One region of the Mesorhizobium sp. LCM 4577 genome, then DNA from elsewhere that is predicted to be linked to it. Evidence: predicted binding sites of a transcription regulator. Region 1 holds the regulator's gene; the other holds the start of a gene.
The links. Region 1 encodes HrcA, which represses chaperone genes, less so after heat shock. Its sites were predicted from a motif close to GTTAGCACTCNCNNNNNGNGAGTGCTAAC; they were not measured.

Region 1 (6,413 bases):
CGCCCGGCTGTCGGCGACGAAGAGGTCGCCATTCGGCGCCACGCGCACGACGCGGGGATTTTCGATGCCGGAAGCGATCAGCTCGGCGGAGAAGCCGGGCGGAAGCTTTGGCTTCGCATCCTCGGGGCGGTCGGTGACGCCGCCGCCATTGGAGGCGGACTCCGTCGCATCGGGTTTCGGCTGATCTTGCGGCTTCAGCAGCCGGCGCACGCCCGGGCGGTCGGCCTTCCAGTCGCCGAAGGCCTTTTCACCGCTGAGCAGAGGCTGATCGGCCTGCTGTGCAAAGGCGCCGGTGGCAAAAACCAGCGCGAGGCCCGCAAGGCCGGCGATCCGCATCATGCTGTTCTCCGTCGTCTGCTAACGCGCCCCACTCAATCAGGCGCCAGAGACAGGACATATTGGGCAAGCGCTCGAAAAGAGAAGCTTGCGCGCGCGGATTTGTCCGAGCGCCGCTCAGGCCTCCTCGGCATCCAGGTCGTCGTCGAGGCGCTTTTCCAGCTCGACGAGGTCCGCCGGCAAGGGCAGGCCCATGGCGCGCAGCTCCCGCAATTTCTCGCGCAGCTGCTCCTGGATCTCGTGCTCGTCCTCGGGCTGGTTGATCATTTCCTGAAGCAGGAGGTCGATCTGGGCCTTGATTGCTTCCAGCGCCATTTTTTCTCCTCCGCAGCCACCTTAGGTGTGTCGAGATTCAGTGAGGCCGGCCTCACCTGAATCTCGATACCTAGCGGAGCATGCGCGAAATCAGCTGCGCCGTATAGTCGACCATCGGCACGATGCGGGCGTAATTCAGGCGCGTCGGGCCGATGACGCCGAGCGCGCCGACGACGCGGGCGTCCTTGTCGCGATAGGGGGCGACGACCAGCGACGAGCCGGACAGCGAAAACAGCTTGTTCTCCGAGCCGATGAAGATGCGCACGCCCGGCCCTTCCTCGGCGAGGTCGAGGAGCTGCAGCAGGCCGTCCTGGGTTTCGAGATCCTCGAACAGATGGCGCAGCAATTCGAGATCGGCCTGGGCGGTGACGTTTTCGAGCAGGTTGGCGCGGCCGCGCACGATGAGGCGCGCCGGCAGGCCGCTTTCGGCGCCGGCCCAGACCGCGAGGCCCTTCTCGACCAGATCCTGCGACAAGGTGTCGAGCGCCGCGCGGGTCTCCTCCTTGATTCGGGCGATCTCGACGCGCGCCTCGGCCAAGGTGCGGCCGCGGATATGGGCGTTGAGGAAATTGGAGGCTTCGTGCAGTTGCGACACGGTGATGCCGGCCGGCAGGTCGATCACGCGGTTCTCGACGTCGCCGTTCTGCGACACCAGCACGGCAAGCGCCTTGGTGGGCTCGAGCTGGATGAATTCGATGTGCTTCAGCGCCACCTCGTTCTTGGAGGCAAGCACGAGGCCGGCGCCGCGCGACATGCCGGACAGCATCTGGCTGGCCTCCGTCAGCATATGCTCCAGCGTCGCGCCCGAGCCGGAGGCGCGCACCTGCGCCTCGATGGCGCGGCGCTCGTCGTCGGATAGATCGCCGAGCTCCATGAAGGCGTCGACGAAGAAACGCAGCCCGGTCTGGGTCGGCAGCCGCCCGGCGGAAACATGCGGCGCGTAGATCAGCCCCAGATGCTCGAGGTCGCTCATCACGTTGCGGATGGTGGCCGGCGACAGCGAGGAGGGCAGGATGCGCGACAGGCTGCGCGAGCCGACCGGCTCGCCGTCGCGCAAATAGGAATCGACGATCCGCCGGAAGATATCGCGCGAGCGCATGTCGAGTGACTGAAGTACGGGCGACTGAAGCCCGGGACCTTGGGACGTCGGATCGACTGGCTTGTTCATTCCGGCGAGAAACCTCCTGCCGAAAAGATATAGACTTAAGCCACAGCGGCGCAACCCAGTGCCGCTTTTGCGATCAGGGTCCCGTGTTTGCGGTTACCCGGCCGTTTTCCTTTGCGACTTGCCCCGCATGCGTCTACAAGCCGCCGACGAATCCGGGAAAGAACAGAAAGAGCCTCGATGCGCCCCTCCAAACGCCAAGCCGACGAAATGCGCGCCATCTCCTTCGAGCGCGGCGTGTCCAAGCATGCCGAAGGCTCGTGCCTGGTGAAGTTCGGCGACACGCATGTGCTTTGCACCGCGAGCCTTGAGGAAAAAGTGCCGGCCTGGATGCGCAATTCCGGCAAGGGCTGGGTGACGGCCGAATACGGCATGCTGCCGCGCTCGACCGGCGAGCGCATGCGGCGCGAGGCTTCCGCTGGCAAGCAGGGCGGCCGCACGCTGGAGATCCAGCGGCTGATCGGCCGGAGCTTGCGCGCCGTGGTCGACCTGCAGGCACTGGGYGAACAGCAGATCACCGTCGACTGCGACGTCATCCAGGCCGATGGTGGCACCCGCACCGCCTCGATCACCGGCGGCTGGGTGGCGCTGTACGACTGCCTGCGCTGGATGGAGGCGCGCCAGATGGTCAGCGTCGCCAAGGTGCTGAAGGACCATGTCGCGGCGATCTCCTGCGGCATCCATGACGGCCAGCCGGTCATCGACCTCGATTACCTCGAGGATTCCTCGGCCGGCACCGACGCCAATTTCGTCATGACCGGCAAGGGCGGCATCGTCGAGATCCAGGGCACCGCCGAGGGCGAGCCCTTCTCCGAGGAGCAGTTCGCGGCGCTGATGGGGCTGGCGAAGAAGGGCATTTCGCGGCTGGTGAGCCTGCAGCAGATGGCGGTGGCGTAGGGTTTCGGATGCCGAGCCTGGGCCCCCCTCTCTGGCCTGCCGGCCATCTCCCCCTCAAGGGGGGAGATCGGATGTCACGACGACTTTCGCCAATCGCCAAGGTTGCAGGAGAGGTGCCGGCGTTGCCGCAGCCAATCTCCCCCCTTGAGGGGGAGATGCCCGGCAGGGCAGAGAGGGGGGCCTCGTGACTCCCTCCGCAATCCTCGAATCCGCCCTCTACGTCACCGATCTCGCCGCCGCCGAAGCCTTCTACCGCGACATCATCGGCCTCCAGGCGCTCGGCAAGGTCGAAGGCCGCCACGTCTTCTTCCGCTGCGGCGACGGCGTATTGCTCCTCTTCAATGCCGAGGCGACCAAAATCCCGCCGGCGCCTGACGCCAGGCTGAAAGTGCCGCCGCACGGCACGGCCGGCGAGGGGCATCTTTGCTTTGCGGCAACCGCCGAAGAGATCGCTGCGTGGCGCAAGCATCTCGCAGCGAACAACGTCGCCATCGAAAGCGATTTCGAATGGCCGCAGGGCGGGCACTCGATCTATATCCGCGACCCGTCGGGCAATTCGATCGAGTTCGCCGAGCCGAGGATCTGGGGTTTCTGATGCATTCTTTGAACGGAAAAAAGATCGTCGTCGCGAGCCACAACGCGGGCAAGCTGCGCGAATTCGCCGACCTGATGGCGCCGTTCGGCTTCGAGGCGAAATCGGCCAAGGAATACGGCCTGCCCGAGCCGGACGAGACCGGCACGACCTTCGAGGAGAACGCCTATATCAAGGCCTATGCCGCCGCCAAGGCGACCGGCCTGCCGGCGCTGTCGGACGATTCCGGACTCTGCGTCGACGCGCTCGACGGCGCGCCGGGCGTCTACACCGCCAACTGGGCCGAAAAGCCGGACGGGTCACGCGATTTCGGCATGGCCATGCAAAAGACGGAGACCGCGCTGCGGGAAGCTGGCGCGACCGAGCCTTTACAGCGCACCGGCCGGTTCGTCGCCGTCATCTGCCTGGCATTTCCGGATGGCGAGGCGGAATATTATCGCGGCGAGGCCGAAGGCAGGCTGGTGTGGCCACCGCGCGGCACGCTCGGCTTCGGCTACGATCCGGTCTTTTTGCCCAACGGCTTCGACAAGACTTTTGGCGAGATGAGCGCGGAAGAAAAGCATGGCTGGAAGCCCGGCCAGGCGACGGCGCTTTCGCACCGCGCCCGCGCCTTCCAGAAATTCGCCGAGGCACGCCTCGACTTGGCCAGACTAGGATCGGCATGAGCGCGGTGACGATACCGCTCGACCGCAGCCCCGGCTTCGGCGTCTATATTCATTGGCCGTTCTGCGCGGCCAAGTGTCCTTACTGCGACTTCAACAGCCATGTCCGCCACCAGCCGGTCGACCAGGAGCGTTTTGCCCGCGCCTTCGAGACCGAGCTCAAAACCATGCGCGACCGCACCGGGCCGCGCGAGGCGACCAGCATCTTCCTCGGCGGCGGCACGCCGTCGCTGATGAAGCCTGAAACCGTCGGCGCCGTGCTGGACGCGGTGGCGAGGAACTGGACGGTGCCGGCCGGCATCGAGGTGACGCTGGAGGCCAATCCGTCCTCGGTCGAGGCCGAGCGCTTCCGCGGTTATCGCGCCGCCGGCGTCAACCGTGTCTCGCTCGGCGTGCAGGCGCTGAACGACAAGGACCTGCGCTTCCTCGGCCGGCTGCACAATGTCGAGGAGGCGCTGCACGCCATCGGCCTCGCGCGCGAGATTTTTCCGCGCCTTTCCTTCGACCTGATCTACGCGCGGCCCGGCCAGACGCCGGAGGCGTGGGGCGCGGAGCTGGAGCAGGCGATCGGCTATGCCGTCGACCACCTGTCGCTCTACCAGCTCACCATCGAGGAGGGCACGCCCTTCCACGCGCTTTACGCGGCGAGGAAATTCACGCTGCCCGACAACGACCATGCCGCCGATCTTTACGCGCTGACGCAGGAGGTGACGGCGGCGCACGGCCTGCCGGCCTATGAGATTTCCAACCACGCGCGGCCGGGCGCCGAGAGCCGGCACAACCTCACCTATTGGCGCTACGGCGAATATATCGGGGTCGGGCCCGGCGCGCATGGCCGTTTCGTCGAGAACGGCCGCCGCACGGTGACAATAGCGGAAAGGATGCCGGAGACCTGGGCCAACCTGGTCGAGGCCAAGGGCCATGGCGTCACCGGCGGCGAGGTGCTGACCCGCGCCGAAGAAGCCGACGAGTTCCTGCTGATGGGCTTGCGGCTCGCCGAAGGCATCGACCTGCAGCGCTACGAGGCGCTGTCGGGGCGCGGCCTTTCGAGCGCGCGGCTTTCGGTGCTGCAGGAGGAGGGGCTGGTGGCGCCGGTCGGCAATGCAAGGCTGCGCGCCACGACGGCAGGGATGATCGTGCTCGATGCGGTGGTCGCGGATCTGGCAAGGTAACTCGCGCGTTCGTCATTCTCGGGCTCGACTCGAGAATCCATGCCGTGACTTCGGCCGTACGGTGCAGCGGAGCAGAATTCTGCACCGTGAGCGACGTTTCAATGTAACGGCATGGATCCTAGGGTCTACGCTGCGTCGCTTCGCTCCTTGCTTCGCCCTAGGATGACGAAGCGAGAGCCGTCAGCGCTCATGTGCGACACTCTAAGCGTCGTGCTTCTGACGGTGCTTGCTGCGCTGCTTTTCGCCATGAGCCTCGCCGTCGCGGACCTGCTTCTGGTCGGCCTTGTCGCGGCGGGCGCCGTTCTGGTCGGCAATCGGGTGTGGAGGGATGCCCTCGCGGGCGGTCTTGCTTTCAAGTCGGCCGATGAAAATATCGAAGCGATTGGGCATCGTTCGGTCCTGCCTCCTCCCGGGGAATCAGGGGTTAAATTCGCCGTTGCCGGTTTCGTTCCGCACTGTGGCGAAGGCAAGGCGATTTCCTCAGTCCGGCCTCACGTTTTGCAACGGGGCGTCAGCCATGCGAAACAGGATGGACCACAAGGGGGGCAACCGGTGACCGGCGACAGACGCAGCTATCTGATCGGACAGACCGAGATCGCGACGCGGCCGCTCGCGCCGGCTCTCTATCTGGTGGCGACGCCGATCGGCAATCTGGCCGACATCACCTTGCGCGCGCTGGAGACGCTGGCCGCCGCCGACATCGTCGCCTGCGAGGACACCCGCGTGTCGCGCGTGCTGCTCGAGCGCTATGGCATCCGACGGCGCACCACCGCCTATCACGAGCACAATGCCCAAGAAGCCGGGCCGAAACTGATCGAGGCGCTGACGGCCGGGCAGAGCGTGGCGCTGATCTCGGACGCCGGCACGCCGCTGGTTTCCGACCCCGGCTACCGGCTGGTCGGCGAGGCGCTGGAGCAGGGCATCCGTGTCGTGCCGATCCCCGGACCGTCGGCGGCGCTGGCGGCACTGACCGCTTCAGGCCTGCCCTCCGACGCCTTCCTGTTCGCGGGCTTCCTGCCGGTGAAGACCGGGCAGCGGCTGGCCAAGCTGGAGACGTTCAAGGCGGTGCCGGCGACGCTGATCTTCTTCGAATCGCCCAGACGGCTGGCCGAGACGCTTGCCGCCATGGTCGAGGCGCTGGGCGGCGCCCGGAAAGCCGCGATCGGGCGCGAGCTGACCAAGGCCTTCGAGGAGATGCGCACCGGAACGTTGGCCAAGTTGGCCGACCATTACGCCGCGGCCGACACGCCGAAGGGCGAGATCGTCATCTGCGT
Region 2 (6,413 bases), on a different contig from region 1:
CTTTTCAGGCATTCCCGCAAGCGTCCCGCAATCATGGCAATCGTGTTCCTACCCCGTCTCAATGCAGCTTGGCGGATCCCGCCCGCGAGGGGCGGGACCGATCTTGCTCAGCTTCGCGCCGATGTTTCAGTGGCTGACACCTGCTGCGCGGCAAGGAACATCAGCGTCGAGGCGACCGTCCGCCGGTTCCATCCGGCGGCTTCGGCTGCGTCGAGCAGGCCTGCCAGCAGCGGCTTCAGCGCGCTTCGGCATTCGGTTTCATAGGCGAGGAATTCGCTTGCCGAATGCGTCGGCGCGGGAATCGAGCCATCTGCGCTCATCATGTTCATGAGGGCCTCCCAAGTTTTGGTGAAACGCCCGCCCCCGTAGCCGGGAGCGGGCTCCCATCTCTATCTCAGAAGTCCATGCCGGCGCCGGCCGGCACGGCCGGCGCGGTTTCCTTCTTCGGCTTTTCGGCCACCATCGCCTCGGTGGTGACGAGCAGACCGGCGACCGAAGCGGCGTCCTGCAGCGCGGTGCGCACCACCTTGGCGGGGTCGATCACACCCTGCTTGTAGAGGTCGCCATATTCGCCGGTCTGGGCGTTCCAGCCAAAGGCGAAGTCGGTCTTCTCGCGCAGCTTGCCGACGATGATCGACCCTTCCGATCCGGCATTCTCGGCAATCTGGCGCGCCGGAGCCTCGATCGCGCGCCGCACGATGTCGACGCCGTATCTCTGGTCGGGATTATCGACGGCAACCGCGTCGAGCGCCTTGGCCGCCCTGAGCAGGGCGACGCCGCCGCCGGGCAGGATGCCTTCCTCGACCGCGGCGCGCGTGGCGTGCAGCGCGTCGTCGACACGGTCCTTCTTCTCCTTGACCTCGACTTCCGTCGCGCCGCCGACGCGGATCACCGCGACACCGCCGGCGAGCTTGGCCAGCCGCTCCTGCAGCTTCTCGCGATCATAGTCGGAGGTGGTCTCCTCGATCTGCGCCTTGATCTGCGTGACGCGGCCCTGGATCTCCTCCTTCTTGCCGGCGCCGTCGACGATGGTGGTGTTCTCCTTCTCGATCGCGACCTTCTTGGCGCGGCCGAGCATCTCCAGCGTGACATTCTCCAGCTTGATGCCGAGATCCTCGCTGATGGCCGTGCCGCCGGTGAGGATCGCGATGTCTTCCAGCATGGCCTTGCGGCGGTCGCCGAAGCCCGGAGCCTTGACGGCGGCGACCTTCAGCCCGCCGCGCAGCTTGTTGACCACCAGAGTGGCCAGAGCCTCGCCCTCCACGTCCTCGGCGATGATCAGCAGCGGCTTGCCGGATTGCACCACGGCCTCAAGCACGGGAAGCAGCGCCTGCAGGTTGCCGAGCTTCTTCTCATGGATCAGCACATAGGGCTCGTCGAGCTCGACGCGCATCTTGTCCTGGTTGGTGATGAAGTAGGGTGAGAGATAGCCGCGGTCGAACTGCATGCCTTCGACGACTTCCAACTCGGTCTCGGCGGTCTTGGCTTCCTCGACGGTGATGACGCCTTCGTTGCCGACCTTTTCCATGGCCTCGGCCAGGAAGCGGCCGATCTCGGCATCGCCGTTGGCCGAGATGGTGCCGACCTGAGCGATCTCGTCGTTTCTGGTGATCTTGCGCGCGTTGGTCTTGAGCTCGGCGACCACCGCATCCACCGCTTTGTCGATGCCGCGCTTCAGATCCATCGGGTTCATGCCCGAGGCGACCGCCTTGGCGCCTTCGCGAACGATCGCCTGGGCGAGAACGGTGGCCGTCGTGGTGCCGTCGCCGGCGAGGTCGTTGGTCTTCGAGGCGACTTCGCGGACCATCTGGGCGCCCATGTTCTCGAACTTGTCCTCGAGTTCGATCTCCTTGGCGACGGTGACGCCGTCCTTGGTGATGCGCGGGGCCCCGAACGACTTGTCGATGACGACGTTGCGGCCCTTCGGGCCGAGGGTGACCTTCACCGCGTCGGCGAGGATGTTGACGCCGCGCAGCATGCGCTCACGGGCATCGGAATGGAATTTGACTTCCTTGGCAGCCATTGGATCACTCCTTCTAGGCAGTTTTCATTGACTGGTTGCGGTTCGATCGAAGCCCCGATCAGGCGGCTTTCTTCAGCGTCGCGGCCTGCTCGATCACACCCATCACGTCGCTTTCCTTCATGATGAGCAGATCCTCGCCGTTGAGCTTGATCTCGGTGCCGGACCACTTGCCGAACAGGATGCGGTCGCCGACCTTCACGTCGAGGGGCACGAGCTTGCCGCTCTCGTCGCGGGCGCCTGGGCCGACGGCGATGACTTCGCCTTCCTGCGGCTTCTCCTTGGCAGTGTCGGGGATGATGATGCCTCCGGCCGTCTTCTCTTCGGCCTCGATTCGGCGGACGAGCACGCGGTCATGCAATGGACGGAACGTCATATCGTTCTCCTTCAGGACAAACAGATTGCGAGAGGTTCCTCCGCTCCGGACCGGAAGGTCCGGAGCGGGGCGCGCGACCCTTTCGGCGTCGCGCGCATGTCGAGCTAATTTTGCCTTCTTCTACTTTCAAGGGGATGTCGAAAAAATTTTGGCACTCTCGACCCTTGACTGCTAGTGCGCTGAAAACATGCGGTAAATTCGGTAGCGCCGGTGAGCGAAAGGCTTGAATTCGCGATTGAGGTGAACAAAATTATCGGCGCCCGGCAGCGCCGGAACCGACAAAAAATTAAACCCTGAAACAAGGAGTTTTTGGAGACGGAGGACAGAAATGGACCGACAGACACTATCGCCGATCATTCCTTCCCTTGCTCCCGAAATATCGGATCTTTCGCTCGACCGGCTGCTTTCGCCGGCCAGCCATTTTCAACACCCGCGAGACGTGCTGGAGGACGGCTCGCTCGACATATGGGAAAAGCGGGCGATCCTTTCGTCCTGGGCTTCCGACGCCTGCGCCGTGGAATCGATGCCGGCGCTGCGCCAGCCGCCGGGCGCCGAGCGGCCGGTCTCCTTCGACGACATCATGGATGCGCTGCGCCGGCTCGACGCAACCGCGCCGCCGCCCAGTCGCCCTGCCGATGACGACCAGCGTCAACTGGTCGAGCGGCTGAGCGCGTGAGGGCCGAAGGCGATGGCAAGCACGGTCAGCAGGGAATTCCGTTTGCAGATGAATGGCTATGGCCTGACCACTGCCGAGATCCATTATCATCTGCCCGACCATCCCAGCTTGCTTCAGCTCTATGTCTGGCAGGACTATGATCTGGCCCCGGATTTCCCCGCGCTGAAAGGCTTTCTGGGCTTTTGGGAACGCGAGCTGGCGGGCGCCCTGCATTCGATCCGGGTCGCCCACCATCGGCTCATCAGGCCATCGGAATGGCGGGCCGTCGACGGGATCATCGCGATCCATTGAAGATCAGCGCCCTGAGGCGGTCGCGTTGCGCGGCCGCCTTCCTTTCATCTTTTATCCGCCCGCATGCCGACGAAAAGCGCGACTTTTCACGACCTTGAAGGCGGTTCATGGCCGGGTCTTGACGTCCCGGATTTGAATTCCCAGATGGATTTTGCCGGTGCTTTGAGAGACCGGCAAAGGTCAAGGGGCGCCGCTTCCTTGGCGCCCCTCGTATCTATGTTGCTCAATGGAGGATGTAGCTATGAGAACCACCTTTGACTTCAGTCCCCTGTTTCGGTCGAGCATCGGTTTCGATCGAATGTTGAACGCGCTCGAAACGGCGAGCCGAATCGAAACCGTCGACAATTGGCCACCCTACGACATCGCCAAGACCTCGGAAGACGACTACCGCATCAGCATGGCGGTGGCAGGCTTCGCGCAGGACGAACTGGACATTACCCAAGAGCAGAACATGCTCATGGTCTCGGGCCAGAAAGCCGGCGAGGACAAGGGTGAGTACCTGCATCGAGGCATCGCCGGGCGCGCGTTCCAGCGCCGTTTCGAGCTTGCCGACCATGTCAAAGTCGTCGGCGCCAGCCTGGTGAATGGCCTGCTGACGATCGATCTGAAGCGTGAGATTCCGGAAGAGATGAAACCGCGCCGGATCGAGATCGCAGCCGACAAGGCGATGCCCAAAGGCGCGACGAAGAAGATCGAAGGCGAGAAGCACGCGGCCTGAGGCCTTCTTGTTAGCGCTCCACGCAATGCGCCGGGCGCATGGCCCGGCGCAACAGGGGGCCGTTTCAGTCCGACGAACAGAAAGGAGGAAACCATGAGTGTCCGTGATCTGATTCCCTGGGGCCGGAGCAACGGCAACCAGGTTCCAAGCCTGTTCCGCGACGGCGAACGCGATCCGTTCCTGTCGCTGCATCGCGAGGTGAACCGCCTGTTCGACGATGTTTTCCGCGGCTTCGACAGCCGGTGGCCGTCTATTGGCGGTGCCTCCGCCCTCGGCACTGGTTGGCCGAGCGTCGAGATCTCCAATGGCGAGAAGGAGATCAAGGTGACGGCCGAGGTGCCCGGCCTCGAACAGAAAGACATCGAGGTCCTATTCGACGACGGCGTGCTGACGCTGCGCGGCGAGAAGCGCTCCGAGACGGACGACAAGGACAGGCAATTCTCCGAACGCTATTATGGCCGCTTCGAACGCCGCATTCCCGTCGGCTACGAGGTTAAGGAAGACGAAGTCGAGGCGCGCTTCAGGAATGGCGTGCTGACCGTCACCTTACCGAAGAGCGAGAAGGCGCAGTCGCAAGTCAAGCGCATCGACATCAAGAGTTGATGCACCGGCGCGGGGGGCGCGTCGATCGCCTCCCGCGTCCAATCAACCACATCGAACGGATGCCCGCGCGGCACAGGCCGTCGCGGCCGCTCTGGAGCGGCCGAGGTCGAGAAAATTCAAGTGGCGAGAGCTTCAATTTTCCATCCGAAAGTCTTCGCATCGGTCATGTGAATGATGACAAGCAGCGCGCTGTCTCTCCCTGTTGGAACGCGGGCATGGAGCGCAAGGACCGAGAGAGAAAATTCACATAAGCTTGGAGCGGAAGAGCGACCACTTGGCACCCGGTCCGCATAGCATTGGGACTGGCGATAACCTTAATTTTGCTTTCTTTCGCAGAGGCTTCCCGAGCGGAAGGTAAAGAGATAAATTAGCAATTCGTTAAGTACGCGTGGGGCGCGAGTAAGGGATGTGCCGTGATGAATTTCAAGTCTCTGATTAAGCGGGCCGAGGACGTCGATAAGGAATTTCAGGACCTCCAATCGGATCTGGCGGAAGCATTCGAGGACGTCCTGAAAGGTGATGAACAGCCACCGTCGGGGGACGATGACGTTGCCGGCCAGGAACTCGTGGCAAGCGACGAGAATCCGCCGCCCGCGGAGCAGCCCGAGCCAGCTTCATCGCGGTTGACGCCCCATACCCAAACGCGGCTCGCCGCCCTGGAGGCGGTCGCCGGGCTTTTCCGCGACGGACAGGGGCATCTGCAGGAGATCGAGGCGAAGCTGGCGGAGATCGCCACCGCGCACCACATGACGCGCGAGGTCCTCAACGTCTTCCATCGCGACGTGTTGCGCTCCAACGAGCTGGAGCTGGCAAACCTCGCGCTCACCACCGAGCACAAGGCGCTTTCGGAACAATTGCTCGACGCCGCCCGCAAGCAGCGCGAGCGTGACGGTGCGGCCGAGGCCCGGCAGCAGCGCGAGGCGAGCCTCGTCCAGGATCGCGAGCAGCTGCGGTCGGCGCTGGCGGCCGTGCGCCTGGAGCTGGTGGAGATGAGCAATGAGAGCGCCAGGCGCGAGAAGGAGTTCGGCGAGATCGTCAAGGCCTTGACGGCCAAGACTGTCGAAGTCGACAGGCGCGGCGCCGAGAACAAGTTGCTGCGCGAAAAGCAGGTCGGCCTCTCGGTCGACCTGGAGCAGGCGCAAAAGCGCGAGGCGGAGGCCCGCCACAAATTCGACGAGTTCGCAGCGACCCACGCCAGCGAAACCGCCCATATCGCCGAGCTGCTGGCTCAACTCGGCAGCCACGAAAGAGAAGAAACCCGGCTGCAGAAGGCACTGGAGGCAACGCAGGCCAAGCTTGCCGAAACAGCCGAGGCGGCGCGGATCGCCGAAAGCGACGGTGCCGCCGAATTGGCGCGCAGCCAGGCGGAAATGCGCGGCCTGCGTGCCGAGATCCAGGAGTTGCAGTCGCGTCTCGACAAGGTCTCTACCGACAATGGCGAAGCCACGGACGAGATCATCAGGCTCAAGGCGCAGCTGAACGACGCCGTGACCGAACGCCAGATTGCGGAGGAAAGGCTCGCCGTCCTCAAGGAAGAGAGCGACGCGGACAAGAAGAACCTGTCGGTGGCCAGCACCAACCTCTCGCAGCTTTCGCTGCAGCAGGCGTCCGAGCAGATCCAGCTCGATATCCAGAAACAGGAATGCGAGGATCTGCGCGCCGAGGTGGAAGCGCTCAATGCCCGCATCCGGGAATTGCTTCCTTACGAGCGGCTGCATCGGGTGACCGA

Region 2: a site for HrcA is predicted at 2,544-2,572, ahead of groES (co-chaperone GroES). Genes of this name have one in related genera too.

Annotation. Positions count from the first base shown of each region.
Region 1 is NZ_MDDU01000001.1:116,621-123,033, reverse strand. It holds gene LCM4577_RS00610 (sorbosone dehydrogenase family protein) at 1-339, opposite strand, end outside; gene LCM4577_RS00605 (hypothetical protein) at 454-651, opposite strand; gene hrcA (heat-inducible transcriptional repressor HrcA) at 722-1,819, opposite strand; gene rph (ribonuclease PH) at 1,997-2,713, shown strand; gene LCM4577_RS00590 (VOC family protein) at 2,898-3,308, shown strand; gene rdgB (RdgB/HAM1 family non-canonical purine NTP pyrophosphatase) at 3,308-3,970, shown strand; gene hemW (radical SAM family heme chaperone HemW) at 3,967-5,139, shown strand; gene LCM4577_RS00575 (hypothetical protein) at 5,341-5,529, opposite strand; gene rsmI (16S rRNA (cytidine(1402)-2'-O)-methyltransferase) at 5,692-6,413, shown strand, end outside.
Region 2 is NZ_MDDU01000018.1:6,670-13,082, forward strand. It holds gene LCM4577_RS19525 (helix-turn-helix transcriptional regulator) at 1-35, opposite strand, end outside; gene LCM4577_RS19530 (hypothetical protein) at 108-329, opposite strand; gene groL (chaperonin GroEL) at 395-2,023, opposite strand; gene groES (co-chaperone GroES) at 2,082-2,396, opposite strand; gene LCM4577_RS19545 (hypothetical protein) at 2,725-3,072, shown strand; gene LCM4577_RS19550 (usg protein) at 3,085-3,363, shown strand; gene LCM4577_RS19555 (Hsp20 family protein) at 3,605-4,081, shown strand; gene LCM4577_RS19560 (Hsp20/alpha crystallin family protein) at 4,175-4,684, shown strand; gene LCM4577_RS19565 (hypothetical protein) at 5,101-6,413, shown strand, end outside.